2 regions of the Paenarthrobacter sp. NCHU4564 genome follow, and region 1 is predicted to be linked to the other one. Evidence: predicted binding sites of a transcription regulator. Region 1 holds the regulator's gene; the other holds the start of a gene.

The links. The regulator HrcA, encoded in region 1, represses chaperone genes, less so after heat shock. The targets are predictions, from matches to a motif close to TTNGCACTCGNNNNNNNCGAGTGCNAA.
Region 2: a site for HrcA is predicted at 2,841-2,867, ahead of groL (chaperonin GroEL). Genes of this name have one in related genera too.

The regions. Positions count from the first base shown of each region.
Region 1 covers NZ_JBQLIS010000007.1:178,084-187,233, reverse strand. Annotated here, with positions in the region: gene ACSVIE_RS09980 (PhoH family protein) at 1-831, opposite strand, end outside; gene ACSVIE_RS09975 (GerMN domain-containing protein) at 1,194-2,066, shown strand; gene ACSVIE_RS09970 (16S rRNA (uracil(1498)-N(3))-methyltransferase) at 2,106-2,876, opposite strand; gene dnaJ (molecular chaperone DnaJ) at 2,879-4,009, opposite strand; gene hrcA (heat-inducible transcriptional repressor HrcA) at 4,060-5,067, opposite strand; gene ACSVIE_RS09955 (DUF3097 domain-containing protein) at 5,281-6,129, shown strand; gene ACSVIE_RS09950 (DUF4870 domain-containing protein) at 6,236-6,649, shown strand; gene hemW (radical SAM family heme chaperone HemW) at 6,651-7,880, opposite strand; gene lepA (translation elongation factor 4) at 7,883-9,150, opposite strand, start outside.
Region 2 covers NZ_JBQLIS010000009.1:158,737-164,294, forward strand. Annotated here, with positions in the region: gene ACSVIE_RS11720 (RNase H family protein) at 1-808, opposite strand, end outside; gene groL (chaperonin GroEL) at 998-2,623, opposite strand; gene ACSVIE_RS11730 (cold-shock protein) at 2,931-3,134, opposite strand; gene ACSVIE_RS11735 (LytR C-terminal domain-containing protein) at 3,290-3,910, opposite strand; gene ACSVIE_RS11740 (DUF3263 domain-containing protein) at 3,959-4,294, opposite strand; gene ACSVIE_RS11745 (uracil-DNA glycosylase) at 4,403-5,170, shown strand.

The DNA.
Region 1 (9,150 bases):
CAGGCGGGTCAGGAACATCTTCATCTGTTCCGGGGTTGTGTTCTGGGCCTCGTCGAGGATGATGAAGGCGTCGTTCAACGTGCGTCCGCGCATGTACGCCAGCGGTGCAACTTCGATTGTTCCGGCGGCCATGAGGCGCGGTATGGACTCAGGGTCCATCATGTCGTGCAATGCGTCGTACAGGGGACGCAGGTACGGATCGATTTTGTCGCTGAGGGTTCCGGGCAGGAAGCCCAGCCGCTCCCCTGCCTCAACAGCGGGACGGGTGAGGATGATGCGGTTGACTTCCTTCAATTGCAGGGCCTGCACGGCTTTGGCCATGGCCAGGTAGGTCTTGCCGGTACCGGCCGGACCGATTCCGAAAATCACTGTGTTGTCATCGATGGCATCGACGTAGTTCTTCTGGTTCAACGTCTTGGGGCGGATGGTCCGGCCCCTGCTGGAGAGGATGTTGTGGGTCAGAACATCCACGGGGTTCTGGGCCGACTGCGACCGCAGCAGGGACACGAGCTGCTGCAAGACGTCAGGGGTGACTACGGTGCCTTTGGCGACCAGTCCGCGGACTTCCTCCAGAAGCCGCATGATCCTGGGGATAACGGTCGTAGGGCCCGTCATGGACAGCTCGTTGCCGCGGACGTGGAAGCTGACATCCGGGAACTGCTCCTCGATGTATCGCAAGGCCTCGTCGTGGCTGCCCAGCGAGTGAACCATCTGATCGGAGTTGTCGAACGTGACGATTTCCGTGCGCGTACCCGGTAAGGTGTGCGGGAACTCTGTGGAGGCCGGGTTCCCGTTGCCGGTCCGCTGCCGCCCATTCAGGGATTCACTCATAGTGGTGGCCGTGTGGCCTGTTCTCCTCGGGTTGGTTCTCAGTTGCCTTCAATCCTACGCCAGCCCGCCCTTCGGCGGACGCCTTCTGTCGCCCCGGCCGGGCAGGCAGGCGCCCTGCGACATTTTGTCTCAACTCGGCATCGGGCCGGTATCAATACTGTTTCAGTTGCGGCGCATGCCCGGAAATCCCCGGTGACCGCCGCCGCCGATGTGCCAAGCTGGCATGGCGGCAGAAACAACGCCACGTGAAAAACTTCCGGCGGACACCGCCGAAACCAAGGCAAGGACCCCCCATCAAGCAGCCGGCACACACCCAGCATGGCGCACCACAACGGAGGAAATCCGTGGTGGCCGCGCCGGCAATGCTTGCTGTCCTCCTGTTGACGGGCTGCATCGCCAACGGTGGTTCCACTCCGGAGTCCACCAGCCCCCCGGCGGCCAGTCTCCAGGAGGCCCCGGCCAGCAATGCACCGCTGGAAACAACCCAGGCTTCCACCAAGATTCCCGTGTACTGGATCGGTCGCAGCAAGGACGAGGTGTACCTCTACCGCGAGTTCCGGGACATTTCGGGTGATGGGAACCCCGTGACCACAGCCCTGCGGATCATGATGGCCGACAAGCCGCTGGACCACGACTTCTTCACGCCGTGGCAGGAGCCCGGCAGTTTGGCCACCTCGATTTCCGGCAAGAACGTCATCACGGTTGACGTTTCCCGTGATGCCTTCAACTCCAACCTCGACGCCGGCATGGCGCAGCGGGCAATCCAGCAGCTCGTCTATACGGCTACCGCGGCTGCTTCGTCGTCGGGACTGATCAATTCCGGGCAGCAGATCCAGGTAGTCATCCTGGTGGACGGACATACGGATTTCATGGCCTTCGGCCAGGTCCGCCTCGGCCAGCCCATGTCCCGGGATGCCTCCTTGGTGGCCCCCCTGTGGATTATCGATCCCCAGGAAGACAACGCCCTTCCGCCCGGAGCCGTCAAGTTCAATGGACGCACCACCAACAGCTCACTGCCCGTGGCCTGGCAGATTCTGCAGGACAATGGCAACGGGGACCGGGCCAACCTGCTGACCGGCCAGACGAAAGCTTCCGGCGAGGCCGGGCAACTCGGCGTCTTCTCCTTCAGCGCCACGCTGAAGCCCGGGAAGTACGAGGTTCGTGTTTCGCAGGTGGACGCATCCGGCCAAACCGATGAAAGCACCACCGATACCCGGCTGTTCCGCGTCCAATAACCCTGCCGGGCGGTACCCGGGCGGAGCTGTCGGCAGCGCCTACCAGCGTCCCAGGACATCGCTGGCAAGAACGACGGCGGCAGGACCCGCCGTCGACGACCGCAACACGTGGTGACCCAAGAGCGCCGTAACGGCCCCCGCGTCACTGAGCCGGGTAACTTCCCGCGGTGAGATGCCGCCTTCCGGTCCCACGATCAAAAGCACTTCAAGGGGTGCTTCTGTCCCGTCAGCCACCAGGCTTGCCGCTTCCAGGACAGACCGCAGGGAGTTCCTGGCGTCCTCATGCAGGATGATGGCCATGTCTGCTGCCGCGACCGCCTTGGACAGGCCGGCCGAGTCCGCCACAGGACGAACCTCGGGTATCCAGGACCTGCGGGCCTGCTTGGCCGCAGCTGCCACCACGGACTGCCACTTGGCATGGGCCTTGGCTGCCCGGTCGCCCTTCCACCGGACAATGGAACGTTCGGCCTGCCACGGCACCACCGCATCAATTCCAAGCTCGGTAGCCGTCTCAATGGCCAGCTCGTCGCGGTCGCCCTTGGCCAAGGCCTGGACAAGCACCAGACGGACCGCAGGGCGCTGCTCGAAGGAAACCTCACCGGCCTTAACGGACAACGACCCCTGCCCGGCTTCAACCACCGTCCCGGTGAGGCGGGTCCCGGCGCCGTCGGTGATGTCCACGGATTCACCGGCCACGATCCGCTTTACCGTGACAGCGTGCCGGGCTTCCTGTCCGTCCAGGACGAACACCGAGCCCGGCCCGACGCCATCCAGCGCACCCGGCGAGGCGAAGAAAACGGGATTGCTCACCGCTACAGGTTACCGAGCTTGTCCCGGAGCTTGGCGAACATGCCGCCGCTGGCCACCAGCTTGCCCTCCGTGAACTGTTCCCCGCGCAACTTGGCGAGCTGCCTTAGCAGGTCTTCCTGCGCCGCATCCAGCTTGCTGGGCGTCTCAACATGGAGGTGCACTTTTAGGTCGCCGCGGCCATACCCACGCAGGTGTGTCACACCGAGACCACGCAGGGTGATGATTTCACCGGATTGGGTTCCGGACTTGACGTCGATTTCCTGCGGGCCGTCAAAGGTTTCAAGGTTCAATTCGGTGCCGAGCGCGGCTGCAGTCATCGGCACGCTCAACGTTGCGTGGAGGTCGTCGCCTTCCCTGACGTACGTGGGATCGTTGTTGACCCGGATCTCCACGTACAGGTCGCCGGCCGGACCACCTGCAGGACCGGCCTCGCCCTGGCCGGAGAGCTGGATACGGGTTCCTGTGGCTACACCCGCGGGGACCTTGATGGTGAGCGAACGGCGGCTGCGGATACGTCCCTGGCCGCTGCACTCGTTGCACGGATCCTTGATGATGGTGCCGAAGCCCTCACAGGAACCACAGGGTGCCGTGGTCATCACCTGGCCGAGGATGGACCGGACCGCGCGCTGTACCTGGCCGCTTCCGCCACAGATGTCGCACCGCTCCGGATGCGTGCCCGGGCGGCAGCAACTGCCGTCACAGGTGGGGCATACGACGGCGGTATCTACTTCAAGCTTCTTATTGACACCGAAGACGGCATCCTTGAGGTCGATCCTGACGCTGATGAGGGCGTCCTGTCCGCGGCGTACACGGGAAGCCGGGCCTGCGTGGCCGCCTGCGCCACCGCCGAAGAAAGTATCGAAGATGTCCTGGAACGCGAAACCCTGGCCGGAGTAGCCGCCACCGAACCCGTTGTCGGTACCGTTCTCGTTGCCGGTTGCATCGTAGACCCGCCGCTTCTGGGGGTCGGACAGGACTTCGTAAGCATGGGTCACTGCTTTGAACTGTTCCGCGACGTCCTCGCCCGGGTTGACGTCCGGGTGAAGCTTTCGTGCCAACTTTCGGTACGCCTTTTTGATCTCTTCTCCGGTCGCTTCCGGGGAGACTCCCAAAACGTCATAGTGGCTGCTCAAAGTCGGTATCTCTTCCTTGTTGTACTGCAGTTCTTTACCCCGGGGCTGCTTCAGCCACCGAGAATTCGTGACAGGTATCTGGCCACGGCGCGTACCGCGGCCATGGTGGTGGGATAGTCCATCCTGGTGGGACCAAGGATTCCGACTTTGGCTCCCGAGCCGTACCCGGTAGCCACCACCGATGCTTCCGCCAGCCCGTCGTAGGGGTTCTCGCGCCCGATGCTGACCGTTACACCCCGTGGGTCGTCGCCCATATCCGACAACAACCGGAGCATGACCACTTGTTCCTCAAGGGCTTCAAGAACCGGGCCGATGCTCAGGGGAAAGTCGACGTTGGAGCGGGCCAGGTTGGCAGTTCCGGCCAGCAGAATCCGCTCCTCCCTGCTGGTATCGCTCAAAGTTTCGAGTCCGTGGGCAAGTCTCTGCGCCAGGCCCCGGAGCTCGGGACGGCACAGCGCGACCACCGAGGGAAGAACCTGGGGCAGGAGGGACAACTGCGTGCCGGCAATGCTGCCAAGGAACTTGGAGCGCAGAGCCATCAGGGCGTCGTTGGAGACCTCAGATCCGGTCTCGATGACTTTCTGGCCCACGCTGCCGGTGTCGGCGATGAGGACTGCCAGTACCTGGGTTGGGCCCAGGAGGACGAATTCCACGTGGCGTACCAGGGCTTGCTTGGAGTGGGGATACTGCACCACGGCCACCTGGTTGGTCAGCTGGGACAGCAGCCGTACGGTCCGCTCCAGGATGTCATCAAGATCATCCGGTCCTTCAAGCAGGGAATGGATGGCGCGCCGTTCCGCAGCAGACAGAGGCTTGACCTGTGAGATCCGGTCCACGAACAGGCGATAGCCCTTGTCCGTGGGAATGCGCCCCGCACTCGTGTGCGGCGCTGCGATGAGGCCTTCCTCTTCCAGGACCGCCATGTCGTTCCTGATGGTGGCACTGGACACGCCAAGATGGTGCCTCTCCACCAACGCCTTTGACCCCACGGGCTCCCGGGAGTGTACGTAGTCCTCAACGATGGCACGGAGCACTTCAAGCTTGCGTAGCTCACTCATTGCAACACCTCCTGACGACTTTCCCCGGTCCCGCCGACCACTGATCGCGGGACAGACGGCTCACACCGTTTTTAGCACTCAACATGCCCAAGTGCTAATAGTCTAGTATGCGCCCCGGCGTTGTTAGCATGGAAACCGCCCGCCGGGATGTCGGGCGCGGGCCGCGCACCCTTGCCGTCCTGCTAATCCCGCCCAGCTACGAGAGGCAGGCCCTTGGCCTTTGACACGTGGGGTCCCACCGATCTCTCCGCCCCGGCCAAAACCGGGCTCCCTGAGGTCGCCGTCCAGCGGGGCATGGTCCTGGAGGACGTGCAGTCCGGCTGGGTGGGAGAAGTCACGCGCGTGGAGAAATCCGGCGGAATGCATATCGTGTCGCTGGAGGACCGCCGGGGCAAGACCAAATCCTTTCAGCTCGGTTATGGCTTCCTTCTGGAAGGCCAAGCCATCCGGCTCATGCCGCCCGCGGCGAAAGCGCCCGCCTCGCCGGCAGGTGGCCGTACAGCATCCGGCTCGGTGCGGGTGGAGGGCCAGCGGGCCCAGGTAGCCAAGGCGAGCCGCATCTGGGTTGAGGGCAAGCACGATGCCGAACTCGTGGAAAAAGTCTGGGGTGACGACTTGCGGGCCGAGGGGATCGTGGTGGAACCACTGCACGGCGTGGATGACCTTAAGGCCGCGATTGCCGCCTTCAAGCCTGGTCCCGGGCGTCGGCTTGGCATCCTGGTGGACCACCTTGTGGCCGGCTCCAAGGAATCCCGGATCGCTGCGGAGGCGATGACGTTTCCCGGTGCCACGGGAAACGTACTGATTGTCGGGCACCCTTATGTGGACGTATGGCAGGCGATCAGACCCAAAGTCCTCGGCATCGAGCAGTGGCCCTCAGTTCCCAGGGGCATGGACTGGAAAACGGGAATCCTGAAGGCTTTTGGGTGGCCGCACACCACCGCCGAGGACATCGGCCTGGGCTGGCAGCGGCTCCTGGGGGCGGTACGTACCTACGCCGATCTCGAGGCCTCGCTGTTGGGGAGGGTGGAAGAAGTCATCGACTTCCTCACGGTCCCTTAGCGGAAATTCCCGGCGCGGGTCACGGCACCGTGGTCCCGGAACCCGGCCGGGACACAGTATTCTGGGACAGCAAGACCGCAGCACCTCGAAGCAAAGGGAACACACCGTGGCAGACAACGCACCTGATGAGCCGGGCCGGGCCGCTGGTCAGCCCCAGTACCATGGCGCACCTGCGAACGCACTCCCCCTGACCGCAGGCGAAGACCGCCAGTGGGCCACCTTGGCGCACTTCGGCGGCATCCTGGGCTGCATTCCCTCCCTGCTGATCTACCTGATCTTCAAGGACCGCGGGCCCTTCACGGCCCAGGAATCCAAGGAAGCACTGAATTTCACGCTTCCTCCCACCATTGCCGCCGCAGTGGCGAACATCCTGGTGCTCCTGCCGGTGGTGGGCAACATCTTCGCGGTCATTGCCACAGCCATCTGGGTGGCCCTGACCTGCTTCTCCGTCTCAGCCGGTATCCGCGTCAACCACGGGCAGCCGCACCGCTACCGGTTCAACCTCCGCTGGATCAAGTAGCTCACTCCGGCAAGATCCTGCGGACAACAGCATCGGCAAGCAGCCGCCCCTTGAGGGTGAGCTGCAGACTGCCCCGGAAGGCAGCCGCCGGGTCCACCAAACCATCGGCGATCAGCCCGGCCATGGCGTGCCGGCCGGAGCCACCCAGGGCATCAACGAGCAGACCCGAGGCGAGCCTCGCCTCCAGCATGATGCGCTCCACTTCCCGGGTTCCGGCGTCGAGCGTTTCGCGCCCGGCGGCCGGTGAGCTCCCAGCGGCCAGCCGCGAGGCGTAGGCCACAGGGTGCTTGACGTTCCACCAACGGACGCCGCCCACATGTGAGTGGGCGCCGGGGCCGATTCCCCACCAGTCGTCGCCGCGCCAGTACGCGAGGTTATGGCGGCAAGCCTGGTCCGGGGTCCGCGCCCAGTTACTGACCTCGTACCACTCCAGGCCGGCCTGGGAGATCAGGGCGTCGGCGAGTTCGTACTTGGCCGCGTGATCGTCGTCGTCAATACCCGGCACCTCACCGCGGCGGATTTGGGCGGCAAGCTTGGTGCCGTCTTCAACAATCAGCGCGTAGGCACTGATGTGGTCGGGTTCGTAGGAGAGGGCAGTTTCCAACGAGGTCTGCCAGTCCTCCATCGATTCCCCCGGTGTGCCGTAAATGAGGTCAAGGCTGACCGCCAGGCCTGCTTCCCTGGCCCATTGCACCACCTGGGGGACTTTACTGGGAGTATGTGTGCGGTCGAGGACCTTGAGCACATGCGGCACGGCCGACTGCATTCCGAAAGAAACCCTGGTGAACCCCGCGTCGGCCAGCACCTGCAGGGACTCCGGAGTAACGGAATCCGGGTTGGCCTCAGTGGTGACTTCGGCACCGGGCGCAAGGCCCCACTCCGCGACTGCGGCACGCAGTATCCGGGCGAGGTCCCCGGCAGGCAGCAGCGTGGGCGTTCCGCCGCCGAAGAACACAGTGCTCAGCGGGCGGCGCGGCACTCCGGAAGCGTCCAGTGCCGATGCCGCGAAAGCGACTTCGGCAACCGCGGTGCCGGCGTACGCATCCTGAGACGCGCCTCCACCCAGTTCCGTGGCAGTGTACGTGTTGAAATCGCAGTACCCGCACCTGACGGCGCAGAACGGGATGTGGACATACAGCCCGAACCTGCGGTGTTCGACGCCGGACTGCACCTGCGGGGGCAGCAGGCCGTCCGCAGGTGCCGGGTCGCCCAAAGGAAGGACGCTGGGCATGACTACTTCTTGGCCTTGTCCTTGGACTCGTCGGTGGTCAGCGCCGCGATGAACGCCTCCTGCGGCACCTCCACGCGCCCAACCATCTTCATGCGCTTCTTGCCTTCCTTCTGCTTTTCCAGCAGCTTGCGCTTACGGGTGATGTCGCCGCCGTAGCACTTGGCAAGAACATCCTTGCGGATGGCCCGGATGTTTTCACGGGCGATGATGCGGGAACCGATCGCAGCCTGGATGGGAACTTCGAACTGCTGGCGCGGGATCAGCTCGCGCAGCTTGGACGTCATCATCACACCGTAGGCGTATGCCTTGTCGCGGTGCGTAATGGCGCTGAAGGCATCCACCTGTTCGCCCTGGAGAAGGATGTCCACCTTGACAAGGTCGGCCACCTGCTCGCCGTCGGCCTTCCAGTCCAGCGAGGCGTAGCCCCGGGTCTTGGATTTGAGCTGGTCAAAGAAGTCGAACACGATTTCCGCCAGCGGAATCCAGTAGCGCATCTCGACGCGGTCCTCGGACAGGTAGTCCATGCCCCGCATTTGACCCCGCCGGTTCTGGCAGAGTTCCATGATCGCGCCCACGAACTCGTTCGGCGCAAGGATGGTCGCCGCCACCATGGGTTCGCGGACTTCGTTCACCTTGCCCGTGGGGAACTCGGACGGATTGGTCACAGTGGCGATCGACTTGTCCTCGAGGGTGACCTCGTACACCACGTTGGGAGCGGTGGAAATGAGGTCCAGGTTGAATTCGCGTTCCAGCCGTTCGCGGACGATCTCCAAGTGGAGGAGGCCGAGGAAGCCGACACGGAAGCCGAAGCCGAGGGCCGCGGAGGTTTCCGGCTCGTAGACCAGCGCAGCGTCATTGAGCTTCAGCTTGTCCAAGGCCTCGCGGAGGTTGGGGTAGTCCGTGCCGTCCAACGGGTAGAGGCCCGAGAAGACCATGGGCTTGGGATCCTGGTAGCCCCCAAGGATCTCCTGCGCAGGCTTGGCGTGGTTGGTCACGGTGTCGCCTACCTTGGACTGGCGCACGTCCTTCACGCCGGTGATCAGGTAGCCGACCTCGCCGACGCCCAGCCCCTTGGACGGGACCGGCTCCGGCGAGCTGACGCCGATCTCCAGCAGCTCATGGCTCGCCTTGGTGGACATCATCTGGATCCGCTCCCTCGGCGAGAGCTGGCCATCCACGACACGCACATAGGTGACGACACCGCGGTAGGTGTCGTAGACGGAGTCGAAGATCATGGCACGCGCAGGAGCATCGGCGTTGCCCACCGGGG
Region 2 (5,558 bases), on a different contig from region 1:
GGACCCCTATGCGTCCAATGTCGGCGCGGACATCCGGCCTAAGCAACTCGCGTTCCAGTGCCACCACCAGTTCCTCCGCGGGAAGCTCCCGGGCGGCCGCTTCATCCTCCAGCTCACTGAACAGGTCCGGCTGGCCAAAGAATCCTGACTCGCCGAACAGTGCAGGCTCAGGGTGCGGCTGGGCGGCGGACGCGGGGCGGGATTCCGTGACGGTACCCGTGGCGGCACTTGCTGCCAGGGGCACCTGTGCGCCGCTGGACACCGCCTCTGCCGCGCCGGGGGCGATCTTGGATGCCTTCCCGGCGGCCTCAGTAAGAGCTGGATTGCCGGTCTTCGGGAATGAACCACTGAAACCCGGGCCGCTGGGGGCAGCGGTGCCCTGCTGGTAGGCCGTAGCAACAGCCCGGGCACGCTCATCCGCGGCTTCGTTGAGTTCATGGCCTGCGTGGCCCTTCACCCACTCGAAGGTGTACTTGCGCCCTGCGATGGCTTGGTCGATGTCCTTAAGCAGGTCCACGTTAAGTACAGGCTTGCCATCGGCCTTTCGCCAGCCTTTGCGCTTCCATCCAGGCATCCATTTGGTGATGCAGTTGATGACGTACTGACTGTCACACAGGATCCGCAGGTCCTCCTGTGGAATATGGGCCGTCGACCGGAACAGGTCGAGGACTGCCATGAGCTCACCCATGTTGTTGGTGCCGTGCGGCCAACCCCCTGCGCGCCAACAGGAATCGTCAACATACCAGGCCCATCCGGCCGGCCCAGGGTTGCCGAGGGCGGAACCGTCGGCGGCAGCAATAATCGTCATGCGTTTAATCCTGCCAGACCCCACAGACACTGAAACCGCGCCAGCACCCAACTACGTAGCAGTAGATGCCGTTTTGGGCCCTCAAAACGGCATCTACTGCTACTTGGATGGGACGCAGAACGGCGGCCCCCACCCGAAGGTGAGGACCGCCGTCGTACGTGCTAAGCGTGACGCTGCAGTACAGGAGGCTTAGAAGCCGCCCATGCCTGCCATCTCGTCGCCGCCCGGAGCCGGAGCGTTCTTCTCAGGCTTGTCAGCAACAACAGCCTCGGTGGTCAGGAAGAGACCAGCGATGGAAGCAGCGTTCTGGAGTGCAGAGCGGGTCACCTTGACGGGGTCGTTGACGCCTGCGGCCAGCAGGTCCTCGTAGGCACCCGTTGCCGCGTTCAGGCCGTGGCCGGAAGGCAGTCCACGAACCTTGTCAGCAACAACGCCCGGCTCGAGGCCGGCGTTGAAAGCGATCTGCTTGAGCGGAGCGTCGATGGCAACCTTGACGATGTTGGCACCGGTAGCTTCGTCGTTTTCGAGGCTCAGGTTGGCGAATGCCTTGGCACCGGCCTGGATGAGGGCAACGCCACCACCGGCAACAATGCCTTCCTCGACTGCAGCCTTCGCGTTGCGGACTGCGTCCTCAATGCGGTGCTTGCGTTCCTTGAGCTCAACTTCGGTTGCGGCACCGGCCTTGATGACTGCAACGCCACCGGCCAGCTTGGCCAGGCGCTCCTGCAGCTTCTCGCGGTCGTAGTCGGAATCGGAGTTCTCGATCTCGGCGCGGATCTGGGCAACACGGCCCGCGATCTGGTCGGCGTCGCCCGCACCCTCAACAATGGTGGTCTCATCCTTGGTGACAACAACCTTGCGGGCGGTACCGAGGAGTTCCAGACCGGCATTCTCCAGCTTGAGGCCAACTTCTTCGGAGATGACCTGGCCGCCGGTGAGGATGGCGATGTCGGCGAGCTGGGCCTTGCGGCGGTCACCGAAGCCCGGAGCCTTGACGGCCACGGACTTGAAGGTGCCACGGATCTTGTTGACGATCAGGGTGGCAAGAGCCTCGCCCTCGATGTCTTCGGCGATGATCAGCAGCGGCTTGTTGGACTGCATGACCTTCTCCAGGACTGCAACGAGTTCCTTCACGTTGGAGATCTTGGAGTTGACGATCAGGATGTACGGGTCTTCGAGGACCGTTTCCTGGCGCTCTGCATCGGTGACGAAGTAAGCGGAGATGTAGCCCTTGTCGAAGCGCATGCCTTCGGTGAGCTCGAGTTCCAGCCCGAAGGTGTTGGATTCCTCGACCGTGATGACGCCTTCCTTGCCCACCTTGTCCAGGGCTTCGGCGATCAGGCTGCCGATTTCCGGATCGCCGGCGGAGATGGAAGCCGTGGCTGCGATCTCTTCCTTGGTCTCGATTTCCTTGGCGGAGGCCAGGAGTTCGCTGATGACGGCGTCAACCGCCTTCTCGATGCCGCGCTTGAGGGACAGCGGGTCAGCGCCGGCTGCAACGTTGCGCAGGCCTTCCTTGACCAGTGCCTGGGCGAGGACGGTTGCGGTGGTGGTACCGTCGCCAGCGACGTCGTCCGTCTTCTTGGCAACTTCCTTGACCAGTTCCGCACCGATCTTCTCGTAAGGATCGTCCAGCTCGATCTCCTTGGCGATGGAAACGCCATCGTTGGTGATCGTGGGGGCGCCCCACTTCTTTTCGAGGACGACGTTGCGTCCACGCGGGCCGAGGGTAACCTTGACGGCGTCAGCAAGGGTGTTCAGACCCCGCTCGAGGCCGCGGCGTGCCTCTTCATCAAATGCAATGATCTTGGCCATAACGGCGGTAGTCCTTTCGGGACAGTCGTTAAGAAGGTACCTGTCGGATGGGATGCCCGCGACGGACGGTCCTTTGCTTACGGCCTCTGTATGCCCCGCGCGCCGGACCTCATCCCACCAAGGTGTTTCTTGGTCCTCCCCCGCACCAACTGCAGGGAGCGCCGGCCGAAGCCGGTACACCGTTAGCAGTCAGCACCAAGGAGTGCTAAATCAATAATTAGCACTCGACCGTGGAGAGTGCAAGCAGGGGCGCCACCCAGAGCCACAAAATTCCGTGTATTCAGCCAAGAGCGGAGGCGCGGTACTGTCAGGCGACGCGGACACTTTCTGCTTGGGGGCCCTTTTGTCCTTCTCCGAGCTCGAACTCCACCCGCTGGCCTTCCTCGAGGGCCCGGTAGCCTTCCATCTGGATAGCGGACCAATGTACAAAGACGTCGTCCCCGGAATCATCAACAGTGATGAAGCCGTACCCTTTTTCGGCGTTGAACCATTTCACGGTTCCCAAAGCCATGATGCCCACACTTTCACAGTAGCCAAGACCGGTGGCCGGGATCTCCGGACCGGAATCAATCCACTGTAACCACAGTCACTGTCGTGGCGCTGCGCTGCGGGCCGGGGGCTGCTGTTTTGTTATTGAGGCTTAACCGGAACGATGGGCAGCAAGTGCTACTGGTAGCCCGGGCCTACAACAACCACCAGGGGCTGCTGGACGTCCGGGGACTCCACCACGTTGGTGATTCCCAGGAGCGTGGCCAACGCGTCAGCATTGGCCTTTTGCCCGGGAGCGTTGTAGAAGATCACTGATGCCTGCTGCGGAATGCCGCCCCAGTTGCCCACCGTGCCAAGTGCCCAACCGTCACCTTGCACCAAACCGGCCACGCGGCCGGCAAGGCCGGCCGTGGAGGTGCCGTTGTACACAGCAACGGCCGTGGTCTTGTCCAGAGGCGCACCGGACGGGGTCGCGGAGGGAGTGTCGGACGGTGTTTCGTTGGGCGTGGGTTCTCCGGAAGCCACGGAAGCACTGCCAGACTCAGTCGGCGAAGCGGAAGGTACGGCAGAAGTTTCCTGGGGTGCCGGCGTCGAAACGCTGGACGAAGCGCCGGGTGCCACCAGTCCCAGGCGCGGAAGGATGAGGAACGCAACCAGGCCGAGCACCAAGGCCACGGCGCCGACGGTCAGGATCGGCCAGAGCGAAGGGCGGGACGTTTCCTGGGCATCGCGGTGCACGCCTTGCCGGGTGCTGTTTTGCGGAACCCGGTCGAATTCATCCTTGGCAAATTTGGTCATGGTGAAGCGTTGTCCTTGCTGGTTGCTGCTGACGGTCAGCCTGGCGGTTTACGCGTCGGACCCCAAGCGGCGCGCTGTCCGCGCGCGTTGGCGGGACGTACGTAGTCTACGCAGTCTCTTGACCAGCATGGGATCGTGGGCCAGCGCTTCCTCGGTATCGATCAGCGCATTAAGGATCTGGTAGTAATGGGTGGCGGACAGGTCGAACAGCTCCCTGACCGCTTGTTCCTTGGCCCCGGCGTACTTCCACCACTGGCGCTCCAAGGCCAGCATCTGCTGGTCCCGCTCACTGAGGGGCGAATCGCTGCGGACGCCCACCGATAGGTCATCAAGAGCAAAACCGGTGGTCTGCTGCGCCATTGGTTCCTGTGCTGGTTCTGCCATGGCACACTCCTTGGACGCTGGTTGGCGAAAATGTCTCACCCCCATGTTACGGGTGAATAACAACGGTGTCATTCACAGCCCCCGGGCACAGCGATGGACAATGGCTGGATGACTGGCGAGCATGCACTCTTCGACCTTGAACCTGCAGGCACCTCCGGGCCGGGTTTCGATGCCCTGCCGGACCTGCCGCTGGAAAGCCTGGTGGCTGCCGATTGGGCCGACGCCCTGCGCCCCGTGGAACAGGAGCTCCGCAGCGCGCTGGCGTTCGTTGCAGGGCAGGCAGCCGGCGGGGTCCAGGTCCTTCCGGCCGCCAGCAACCTCCTTCGGGCCTTCCGCACCCCTTTGGCGGACGTCAAGGTTTTGATTCTGGGCCAGGACCCGTACCCGACGCCAGGTCACGCCGTCGGGCTTTCCTTCTCGGTGTCGCGCCAGACGAGGCCCATCCCCCGCAGCCTCGCCAACATCTACCGCGAACTCCACGACGACCTCGGCCTGCCGCCCCGGATCCACGGCGACCTCACCGCCTGGAGCGAGCAAGGCGTGCTGCTGCTGAACCGTGTCCTCAGCGTCGCCGCCGGCAGCGCAGGCTCGCATCGCGGCAAGGGCTGGGAGGCCATTACGACGGCGGCAGTCACCGCAGTCGCCAACCGCACCGACACAGCGGGCCGCCGGAGCCCCCTGGTGGCCGTCCTCTGGGGGAAGGACGCCGAGGGTGTCGGGCCGTTGTTGAACGGTGCGCCCATTGTGGCGTCCGCGCACCCCAGTCCGTTGTCTGCTTCGCGGGGATTTTTCGGCTCCAAGCCCTTCAGCAGGGTCAATCAACTGCTGAAAGAACAAGGCGCCGAACCAGTCGATTGGGAGCTCCCGGTCCTTTAAGCCCTTGGCGGCTCCTCTCTCACATCCCATCAGTGTCCGTCTAACGGTGGATTCGGGTGGTGGCGTGTAAGTGATTCTGCCTTCAAGGTTGATGCCGAAGGCGCATAGTGGCGGTTTCCGTACTGCTGTCCATCGTGCTCTGCTTTGTGGGGCGGGAATGAGTGAGACAGCGGGTGAAAGCCAACCAAAGGTAAAGGTTCGACGACGCCACCGACGCAATTCTCGGGCCGCGCCCTTTTCCGCCGCGTGCACCCCAGACGACTTCGGGCCGCGCCCTTTTCCGCCGCGTGCACCCCAGACGACTTCGGGCCGCGCCCTTTTCCGCCGCGTGCACCCCTAACACCGGACGCGTGAGGCGGAAATGGGTGCGGCGGCGCGGGACGGGGAG